One region of the Streptomyces sp. NPDC059906 genome, then DNA from elsewhere that is predicted to be linked to it. Evidence: riboswitches for the same ligand, from Rfam matches in the RefSeq annotation. Region 1 holds a riboswitch; each other region holds the start of a gene.
The links. A riboswitch is a leader RNA that binds a small molecule or an ion and turns the genes downstream of it on or off. The one in region 1 is predicted to bind thiamine pyrophosphate.

Region 2: linked by a shared signal. The riboswitch ahead of thiC (phosphomethylpyrimidine synthase ThiC) and the one ahead of thiO (glycine oxidase ThiO) in region 1 are both predicted to bind thiamine pyrophosphate.
Region 3: linked by a shared signal. The riboswitch ahead of ACFV9J_RS33810 (thiamine ABC transporter substrate binding subunit) and the one ahead of thiO (glycine oxidase ThiO) in region 1 are both predicted to bind thiamine pyrophosphate.

Annotation. Positions count from the first base shown of each region.
Region 1 covers NZ_JBHWKU010000004.1:66,419-69,687, reverse strand. Annotated here, with positions in the region: gene ACFV9J_RS08015 (NAD(P)/FAD-dependent oxidoreductase) at 39-1,241, opposite strand; TPP riboswitch at 1,489-1,600, shown strand; gene thiO (glycine oxidase ThiO) at 1,598-2,830, shown strand; gene thiS (sulfur carrier protein ThiS) at 2,836-3,036, shown strand; gene ACFV9J_RS08000 (thiazole synthase) at 3,039-3,269, shown strand, end outside.
Region 2 covers NZ_JBHWKU010000022.1:53,147-56,415, forward strand. Annotated here, with positions in the region: gene thiC (phosphomethylpyrimidine synthase ThiC) at 1-1,292, opposite strand, end outside; TPP riboswitch at 1,285-1,474, opposite strand; gene ACFV9J_RS28220 (YibE/F family protein) at 1,546-3,141, shown strand; gene ACFV9J_RS28225 (SsgA family sporulation/cell division regulator) at 3,191-3,269, opposite strand, start outside.
Region 3 covers NZ_JBHWKU010000033.1:57,755-61,023, forward strand. Annotated here, with positions in the region: gene ACFV9J_RS33805 (ABC transporter permease) at 1-1,012, opposite strand, end outside; gene ACFV9J_RS33810 (thiamine ABC transporter substrate binding subunit) at 988-2,034, opposite strand; TPP riboswitch at 2,189-2,294, opposite strand; gene rlmN (23S rRNA (adenine(2503)-C(2))-methyltransferase RlmN) at 2,315-3,269, opposite strand, start outside.

The DNA of each region.
Region 1 (3,269 bases):
TCCAGCCTGCCACCTGGCACTGACACTCGGAAACCTGGCTACGCCGTGGCCGCCGTCGCCGCCTTCAACGGCTTCGCCGGGTCGGCCAGCAGGTCCGGGTCCATCGGCGTACCCGCCTGGATCAGGCGCCTGCCCTGTGCCAGGTCGCGGGGGCGGCCCACCGCGAGCAGGGCGATCAGCCGGCCCTCGCGCAGCCAGCAGACCGTCCACGCCGGGCTCGCGGGGTCGCCGCGCCACAGGGTGGTGTCGGCGGCGGTGTGGTGACCGGCGTACTGGACGAAGCGGCCGAACTGCTCGGACCAGAAGTAGGGCACCGGGTCGTAGGCCGCCGGGGTCTCGCCGCCCGGGGTGCCGACGATGTCGGCGGCGACCGTGCGCGGGCCCTGGAGGGCGTTGTCCCAGTGGTGCACCAGCAGCCGCTCGCCGTAGCGCGCGGAGGGGAAGGAGGCGCAGTCGCCGACCGCGTGGACGTCCGGCGCGCAGGTGCGCAGGCGGTCGTCGGCCAGGACCTCGCCGTGCGCGCCGAGGGCGATGCCGGACCCGGCGAGCCAGCCGGTGGCCGGGCGGGCGCCGATGCCGACGACGACCGCGTCGGCGGGCAGCCGGGTGCCGTCGTCGAGGACGACCCGGCCGGGCTCGCCCGGGCCGCCCGCCTCGACGCGCTCCACGCGCGCGCGGGTGCGCAGTTCGGCGCCCGCGTCGGCGTACCAGGCGGTCATCGGCGCGGCGACCTCGGCGGGCAGCGCGTCGGCCAGCGGCCGGTCGGCGGCCTCCACCACGGTCACCGCGCAGCCCGCCTCGCGCGCGGCGGTGGCGAACTCGGCGCCGATCCAGCCCGCGCCGACGACCACGACGTCGTGCTGGCGGGCGAGCACCGGGCGCAGCCGTTCCGCGTCGTCCAGGGTGCGCAGCAGGTGCACGCCGGGCACGCCCTCCGCGCCGGGGAGCCGGACCGGTTCGGCGCCGGTCGCCAGGACGAGGACGTCGTAGGGCACCGGCCCCTCGGAGGTGTCCAGGACGTGCTCCGCGGGGTGGACGCCCAGGGCCTCGCAGCCCAGCCGCAGGGTGATGCCGAGGGCCTCGAAGTCGACGTCGAAGGCGGAGCCCTCGGCGGTGCCGAGCAGGACGGCCTTGGACAGCGGGGGCCGGTCGTACGGCTGGTGCAGCTCCGCGCCGATCAGGGTCACCGGGCCGGTGAAACCCTGTTCCCGCAGGGCGACCGCGGTCTGCACGCCCGCCATCCCGGCGCCCACCACGACCACACGGCGCTCCGCGTCCGCCGCCGGCCGCCGTCCCCGTCGGTCCCGTTCGCGTTGGTCCCGTTCGCGTTGGTCCCGTTCGCGTTCCCGCGTCTGCTCGCTCACCCGATCACCATAGACACCCGGCGTTTCGCCGGTCGGTGCCCGTACGCCGTGGGCCGCCCGGCGGCGCCCCGGCCGCGGGGGCTCCCTTACGAGTGCGCCGCCCGGCGGGCTAGGGTGGCCGACGCAAGGCACTCGCGGGAGCCCGGACGCACCGGGCTGAGAGGGAGGCTGGCGGCCTCCGACCGTACGAACCTGATCCGGGTCATGCCGGCGAAGGGAGGGGCTGGACGCCCATGTCGTCTCCAACACACACGCCTGCGCACACACCTCGTACGTCCCGTACGCCCGACGTGCTCGTCGTCGGCGGCGGGATCATCGGGCTCGTCACCGCCTGGCGGGCCGCGCGGCGCGGGCTGGTCACCGCCCTCGTGGACCCCGAGCCGGGCGGCGGGGCGGCCCAGGTGGCGGCCGGGATGCTGGCCGCCGTCACGGAGCTGCACTACGGCGAGGAGACGCTGCTCGCGCTGAACCTCGCCTCGGCCCGCCGCTACCCGGAGTTCGCGGCCGAGCTGACCGAGCTGACCGGCCACGACCTCGGCCACCGGCGCTGCGGCACACTCGCCGTCGCGCTGGACGCCGACGACCGCGCCCACCTGCGCGAACTGCACGCGCTCCAGCAGCGCTCCGGCCTGGAGTCCGAGTGGCTGTCGGGGCGCGAGTGCCGACGCCTGGAGCCGATGCTCGCGCCGGGCGTGCGCGGGGGGCTCCGGGTGGACGGCGACCACCAGATCGACCCCCGCCGCCTCGCCCACGCGCTGGTGGCCGCCTGCGAAGACGCGGGCGTGGTCTTCCACCGCGTGTGGGCCGAGCGGCTCACCGTCGGGCGCGGGGACCGGGCCACGGGCGTCGTCGGCGCCGACGGCACCGCCCTGGAGGCCGGGCAGGTGGTGCTGGCCGGGGGCAGCCTGAGCGGGCGGCTCGGGGGCGTGCCGGAGGCCGTGCTGCCGCCGGTGCGGCCGGTAAAGGGGCAGGTGCTGCGGCTGGCCATGCCGCGGACGCCGGGGCCGCTGCTGAACCGGACCGTGCGCGCCGTGGTGCGCGGCAACCACGTCTACCTGGTGCCCCGGGAGAGCGGCGAGCTGGTCGTCGGCGCCACCAGCGAGGAGCTGGGCTGGGACACGACGGTCACCGCGGGCGGCGTCTACGAACTGCTGCGCGACGCGCACGAGCTGGTGCCCGGCATCACGGAGCTGCCGCTGACGGAGACCCGCGCGGGTCTGCGTCCCGGCTCCCCGGACAACGCCCCGCTGCTCGGCCCGACCGCGCTGGACGGCCTGCTGCTGGCCACCGGTCACCACCGCAACGGCGTCCTGCTCACCCCCGTCACCGGCGACGTCATGGCACACGCCCTGACCACCGGGGAGCTGCCGGAGGAGGCCCGCCCCTTCACGCCCCGGCGCTTCGACGCCGCCCCCGCACTGCCGGGAATCCCGGCCCGCTCGGAACTCTCGGAGCAGCCCGTATGAGTCACGTGACCGTCTCCGTCAACGGCGAGCCGCGCGAGGTGGCTCCCGGCACCGCCCTGGACGCGCTGGTGCGCGCGCTCACCGCGGCCCCGTCCGGAGTGGCCGCCGCCCTGAACGAGACCGTCGTCCCGCGGGCGCGGTGGTCCGCCACCGCGCTGGCCGACGGCGACCGTGTCGAGATCCTCACCGCCGTCCAAGGAGGCTGACCATGGCCGACGATCCCTTCGTCCTCGGCGGTACGACGTACGCGTCCCGCCTGATCATGGGTACGGGCGGGGCGCCCAGCCTGGACGTGCTGGAGCGCACGCTGGTGGCCTCCGGGACGGAGCTGACGACCGTCGCGATGCGGCGGGTCAACGCCTCGGTGCACGGCTCGGTGCTGTCCGTGCTGGAGCGGCTCGGCATCCGGGTGCTGCCGAACACGGCCGGCTGCTTCACC
Region 2 (3,269 bases), on a different contig from region 1:
GCTTCATCGCAGATCTCCTGCTGAAGGTCGATGTTCTCCTTGATCTTGTGCATCGGGACATGTCCCGGGCCCTCGATCATGGTCTGTACGTTGCAACGCTTGGCGATCCGGTTGAGTTCCCCGAGCGTGCGCAGCTCGGCGAACTGCGCCTCGTCGTTGGCGTCCGCGATCGACCCCGGACGCAGGCCGTCGCCGAGGGAGTAGGTGACGTCGTAGGCGGCGAGGATCTCGCAGAGTTCCTCGAAGTTCTCGTACAGGAACGACTCCTTGTGGTGCGCCAGGCACCACGCCGCCATGATCGAGCCGCCGCGCGAGACGATGCCCGTCTTGCGGTTCGCGGTGAGGGGTACGTACGGCAGGCGCACGCCCGCGTGGACCGTCATGTAGTCCACGCCCTGCTCCGCCTGTTCGATGACGGTGTCCTTGTAGATCTCCCAGGTCAGCTCCTCGGCGCGGCCGTCGACCTTCTCCAGGGCCTGGTAGAGCGGCACGGTTCCGATGGGAACGGGGGAGTTGCGCAGGACCCACTCGCGGGTGGTGTGGATGTTGCGGCCGGTGGAGAGGTCCATGACCGTGTCGGCACCCCACCGGGTCGCCCAGGTCATCTTGTCCACCTCCTCCTCGATGGAGGACGTCACCGCCGAGTTGCCGATGTTGGCGTTGACCTTCACCAGGAACCGCTTGCCGATGATCATCGGCTCGATCTCGGGGTGGTTGACGTTGGCGGGCAGCACGGCACGTCCCGCGGCGATCTCCTCGCGGACCACCTCCGGGGAGACGTTCTCCCGGACGGCCACGTACTCCATCTCCGGGGTGATCTCGCCCCGTCGCGCATAGGCGAGCTGCGTGACCGCGTTGCCGTCCCGGCCCCGGCGCGGCTGGCGCGGGCGGCCGGGGAAGACGGCGTCGAGGTTGCGCAGGCCGCCGCGCGGCGAGGTGTGCTTGATTCCGTCGTCCTCGGGCCGGACGGGGCGGCCCGCGTACTCCTCGGTGTCGCCGCGGGCGATGATCCAGTTCTCCCGCAGCGGTGCGAGGCCCCTGCGGACATCGGTGTCGACGAGTGGATCGGTGTACGGGCCCGAGGTGTCGTACAGCGTGACCGACTGCCCGTTGGTGAGGTGCACCTGACGGACCGGCACCCGCAGATCGGGGCGTGAGCCCTCGACGTACGCCTTGTGCCAGCCGATGGACTTCCCGGCCTCCGTGTTCTCCGCGGTGTCCGTGTTCTCCGCGGTGTCCGCCTGGGCGGTGTTCTGCGTGGAGGCAGGCGTGCGTGCGTCCTTGATGGTCATGAGACCTACTCCCTACGCCGGCATTACCCGGTAACAGGTTCGGCGGTCGACGCAGCGGCTTCCGTCCGTCGACGCTTCGTGGGATACGTCACTCGACTTCGGTGACGTTTCCCGTGAAACATCGCTGGGACGGAGGTCAGCGCCCTCTCAGCCCGGTGCTCCGAGCTCCCGCGTGTACAAAGGTGCCCCCACGCTAGCGCCCATTCGGGCGCGGTGAACAGAGGGCCCCCCTCGTTCTTGCGATGATCGGGCGGTGACCACACCGCAGCCCCCCTCCTTTCCACCGCGTCGGCCCCGCCGCGGACCGAACGCCGAAGAGGGCGACGGCCGGGCGGCCGGCCACGTCCCCGGCGTCGCTGCCGAGACGAACGCCGGCAGACATGAGACGGGTTACGGACACGATGCGGACCACGGGCACGGCACGGGCGGAGGACACGACTCGGGCGGCGGACACGGTGCGAGCAGTGGGCACGATGCGGGTGGTGGGCACAGTGCGGGTGGTGGGCACGGTGCGGGTGGTGGGCACGGTGCGGGCAGCGGGCACGGGCACTCGCACGGGCACGGACCGGCGGCTCCCGTCTCCCGGCATCTGCGGAAGGTCATCGCCGCGATCCTGATCCCCTTCACCGCGGCCGTCCTGGTCGGGCTCGCGGTGCTGTGGCCGGGCGGCGCACCGCCGCACGAGCGCACCGGCGTCGGCTTCGACCGGCAGACGCAGCAGGCCACCGTCACCAAGGTGGTCGAACTGAGCTGCCAGTCCGTCAACGCCTCGGGCGGTGTCCCGACCGGCGACACATCCACCGCCGAGGGTTCCTCCGCGGTGCAGCAGGCGACGGGCGACTGCAAGCGGGCGACCATCCGCGTAGACACCGGCGACGACAAGGGCCGCACGTTCGAGGAGATCGTGCAGCCGGACCAGTCACGGCAGTTGCACGAGGGGCAGAAGGTGGTGGTCGCCTACGAGCCCTCCGCGCCGAAGGACCTGCAGTACTCGGTGACCGACATCAACCGCCGGCTCCCCCTGGCCCTGCTCGCCGGCATCTTCGCCCTCGCCGTCGTGGTCGTCGGACGGCTGCGCGGGCTCATGGCGCTGGTCTCGCTGGCCATCAGCTTCCTGCTCCTGAACTTCTTCATCCTGCCCGCCATCCTGCAGGGCTCGAACCCCCTGGTCGTGGCGGTGATCGGGTCCAGCGCCATCATGCTGATCGCGTTGTACCTGTGCCACGGGCTGTCGGCCCGCACATCCGTGGCGGTGCTCGGCACCCTGATCTCGCTGCTGCTGATCGGCGTGCTCGGGTCGCTCTTCATCGGCTGGGCCGCGCTCACCGGCAACACGGACGACAACACCGGCCTCATTCATGGCCTGTACCCGTCCATCGACATGAGCGGTCTGCTGCTCGCCGGGGTCATCATCGGTTCGCTCGGTGTCCTCGACGACGTGACGGTCACCCAGACGTCGGCGGTGTGGGAACTGCACGAGGCCAACCCGACGATGGGCTGGCGCGGCCTGTACCGCGCGGGCATCCGCATCGGCCGCGACCACATCGCGTCGGTGGTGAACACGCTCGTCCTCGCCTACGCGGGCGCTGCGCTGCCCCTGCTGCTGCTGTTCTCGATCGCGCAGAGCGGTGTGGGGACCGTCGCCAACAGCGAGCTGGTCGCGGAGGAGATCGTGCGGACGCTGGTCGGCTCGATCGGTCTGGTGGCCTCCGTGCCGGTCACCACCGCCCTCGCCGCCCTGGTCGTGTCGGCGGACCGGCCGGCCGGACGACCGGCCCAGGTGGCGACGGCGGGTGGCGGGGCCAGTGCCCCGGCCCGTGGCGGGCGGGGCCGTCGCCGCAAGCGCTGAGGCGTCCGGCGAAGCGTTACGCCAACGACCGCACGGCTGCCGGAACGGTTCAGCCCGCGCTCTGTTCCTCCGCCAGGATGCGGTCCAGGGCCTCGTCGAGGTGGCTGTCGAAGTCGGCGAGCGCGCCC
Region 3 (3,269 bases), on a different contig from region 1:
CCCCCAGCGACCGCTGGACCAGTACCGCCAGCGGCAGCACCAGCAGGACGGCGATGACGCCCAGGACGCCGGCGAGCAGCGCCCACTGTCCGGCTCCGCGCGGCCGGCGCGCGGTCGTGGCCGCGTCCACGAGCCGCAGCGCCGTCTCCCGCCGCCGCACCGTCCAGGCGTGCACGGCGAGGACGGCGACGACCGCCGCGAATTGGATCAGCGTCAGGACGGCGGCCGTGGACAGGTCGAAGACCTGCGAGGTCTGGCGGTAGATCTCCACCTCCAGGGTGGAGAAGGCGGGCCCGCCGAGGATCTGGACGACGCCGAAGGAGGTGAAGGTGAACAGGAAGACCATCAGCGCGGCGGCGGCCACGGCGGGCGCCAGCGCGGGCAGGGTGACCTGCCGCCAGGCCCGTGTCCGCGAGGCGCCGAGCATCCGGGCGGCCTCCTCCTGCCGCGGGTCCAGCTGCGACCACAGACCGCCGACGGTGCGGACGACGACGGCGTAGTTGAAGAAGACGTGCGCGAGGAGGATCGCCCACACCGTGGTGTCCAGGCGCAGACCCCACAGCTCGTCGAACAGCCCGCCGCGCCCCACCAGCGCCAGGAACGCCGTACCGACGACGACCGTCGGCAGCACGAACGGCACGGTCACCACCGCCCGCAGAACCTGTTTGCCGGGGAAGTCGAAGCGGGCGAAGACGTACGCGCCGGGCAGCGCGACGAGCAGCGTGAGCCCGGTGGACGCCAGCGCCTGCCAGGTGGTGAACCACAGCACGTGCCGCACGTCCGGCTGTGCGAGCACGTCCCCGATCCGCCCGAGCTGCCACACCCCGTCGATCTTCAGGCCGCGGGCGACGATGGCGGCGACGGGGTAGGCGAAGAACACCGCGAAGAACGCGACGGGCACGGCCATGAGGCCGAGCCGGGCCGCGCTCCCGCGGGCGGTCCGGGCCGGCCGCACCGCCTGCTTCACCGGCCGCGTCCCTTCGCGGCTCACTTCAGTACGAGCGAGGTCCACGACTTGACCCACTGGTCGCGGTTGTCGGCGATCTTCGCCGGGTCGAGGGTCTGCGGGTCCTTCGCCTTCGGCCCGAACTTCGAGAACACCTCGGGGACCTGCGCGCCCTCCCGCACCGGGTAGACGAACATGTTCAGCGGCATGTCCTCCTGGAAGGACTCGCTCAGCAGGAAGTCGAGGAGCGCCTTGCCGCCCTCGGGGTTCTTCGCGTTGCTGAGCAGACCCGCGTACTCGACCTGCCGGAAGCAGGTGCCGTCGGCGACGCCCGTGGGGGCGGTGTCCGGCTGCGGGTCGGCGTAGACGACCTCGGCGGGCGGGGAGGAGGCGTAGGACACGACGAGCGGACGGTCGCCCTTGGCCTTCTTCCCGCCGGCCGAGCCGGAGAACTCCTCGTTGTACGCCTGCTCCCAGCTGTCGACGACCTTGACGCCGTTCGACTTGAGCTTCTTCCAGTAGCCCTCCCAGCCGTCGTCCCCGTACTTGGCAGCGGTACCGAGCAGGAAGCCGAGGCCGGGCGAGGAGCTGCCCGCGTTCTCGGTGACGAGCAGGTCCTTGTACTCGGGCTTGACCAGGTCGTCGAGGGTCTTGGGCGGGGTCAGCCCGTGCTCGCCGAAGTACGCCTTGTCGTAGTTGACGCAGATGTCGCCGGTGTCGACGGGCGTGACCCGGTGCTCGTCCCGGTCGGCCCGGTACTCGGGCAGGACGAGGTCGGAGCCCTTGGCCTCGTACGGCTGGAACAGGCCGTTGTCGAGGGCGCGGGAGAGCAGGGTGTTGTCGACGCCGAAGAAGACGTCGCCCTGCGGGTTGTCCTTGGTGAGGATGGCCTTGTTGACGGCCTGTCCGGCGTCGCCGTCCTCCAGGACCTTGACCTTGTAGCCGGAGTTCTTCTCGAAGGCGGCGATCACGTCCTTCGACACGGCCCACGAATCGTGGCTGACCAGCGTCACGGTCTTGGAGCCGCCGGAGCCGCCGGAGCCGCCGTCGTCGGACGAGGAGCCGCAGGCGGCCAGGCCGCCGACCATGCCCAGCCCGACGGCCAGGACACCGACCTTCTTGGTGATGCCCTTCTTGGTGACGCCCTTCTTGGTGATGCTCACTGAATTCCTCCTGGGTGACCAGGAGAAGACGCGGCCCCGCCCGGAACCCCTGGCGAGGGTCCCGGGCAGGGCGCAACAGCTCGAGTGGTGACCGATCTCCCTACCCAGAATGACCTGGGCCAGGTTCGGAGGGTCTGCGGCCGGTGCCGCACTCTCAGCGCTGTGGCGCTCCCCTGTCGGAATATGAAGATGTACGCCGGTCAGGTTACCTCTCGCTCGCGGCGAGCTGACCACACGCCCCGTCGATCTCCTGCCCACGGGTGTCCCGGATCGTCACCGGCACACCGTGCGCCGCGATCGCCTCCACGAACGCCTTCTCGTCCTCGGGCCGGGACGCGGTCCACTTGGAGCCGGGCGTCGGGTTGAGCGGGATCAGGTTGACGTGCACGGGCCTGCCCTTGAGCAGCCGCCCGAGCCGGTCGCCGCGCCAGGCCTGGTCGTTGATGTCGCGGATCAGGGCGTACTCGATGGACAGCCGGCGCCCGGACTTCGCCGCGTACTCGAACCCGGAGTCCAGCACCTCGCGCACCTTCCACCGCGTGTTGACGGGGACGAGGGTGTCGCGCAGCTCGTCGTCGGGGGCGTGCAGCGAGATGGCGAGGCGGCACTTGAAGCCCTCGCCGGTGAAGCGGTGGATCGCGGGGACGAGACCGACCGTGGAGACGGTGATGCCGCGCTGGGAGAGCCCCAGCCCGTCGGGCTCGGGGTCGGTGAGCCGGCGGATGGCGCCCACGACCCGGTTGTAGTTGGCGAGGGGCTCGCCCATGCCCATGAACACGATGTTGCTGAGCCGCGCGGGGCCTCCCGGGACCTCGCCGTCCCTGAGCGCCCGCATGCCGTCGACGATCTGGTGCACGATCTCGGCGGTCGACAGGTTGCGGTCCAGGCCGGCCTGGCCGGTGGCGCAGAACGGGCAGTTCATCCCGCAGCCCGCCTGGGAGCTGATGCACATGGTCACCCGGTCCGGGTAGCGCATGAGCACCGACTCGACGAGCGTCCCGTCGAACAGCTTCCACAGCGTCTTGCGCGTGGTCCCCTGGTCGGTCGACAGGTGCCGCACGACCGTCATCAGCTCGGGCAGCAACGCTTCCCGCAGCCCCTCGCGCGAACCGGCGGGGATGTCGGTCCACTGCTCGGGGGCGTGCGCGTACCGCGCGAAG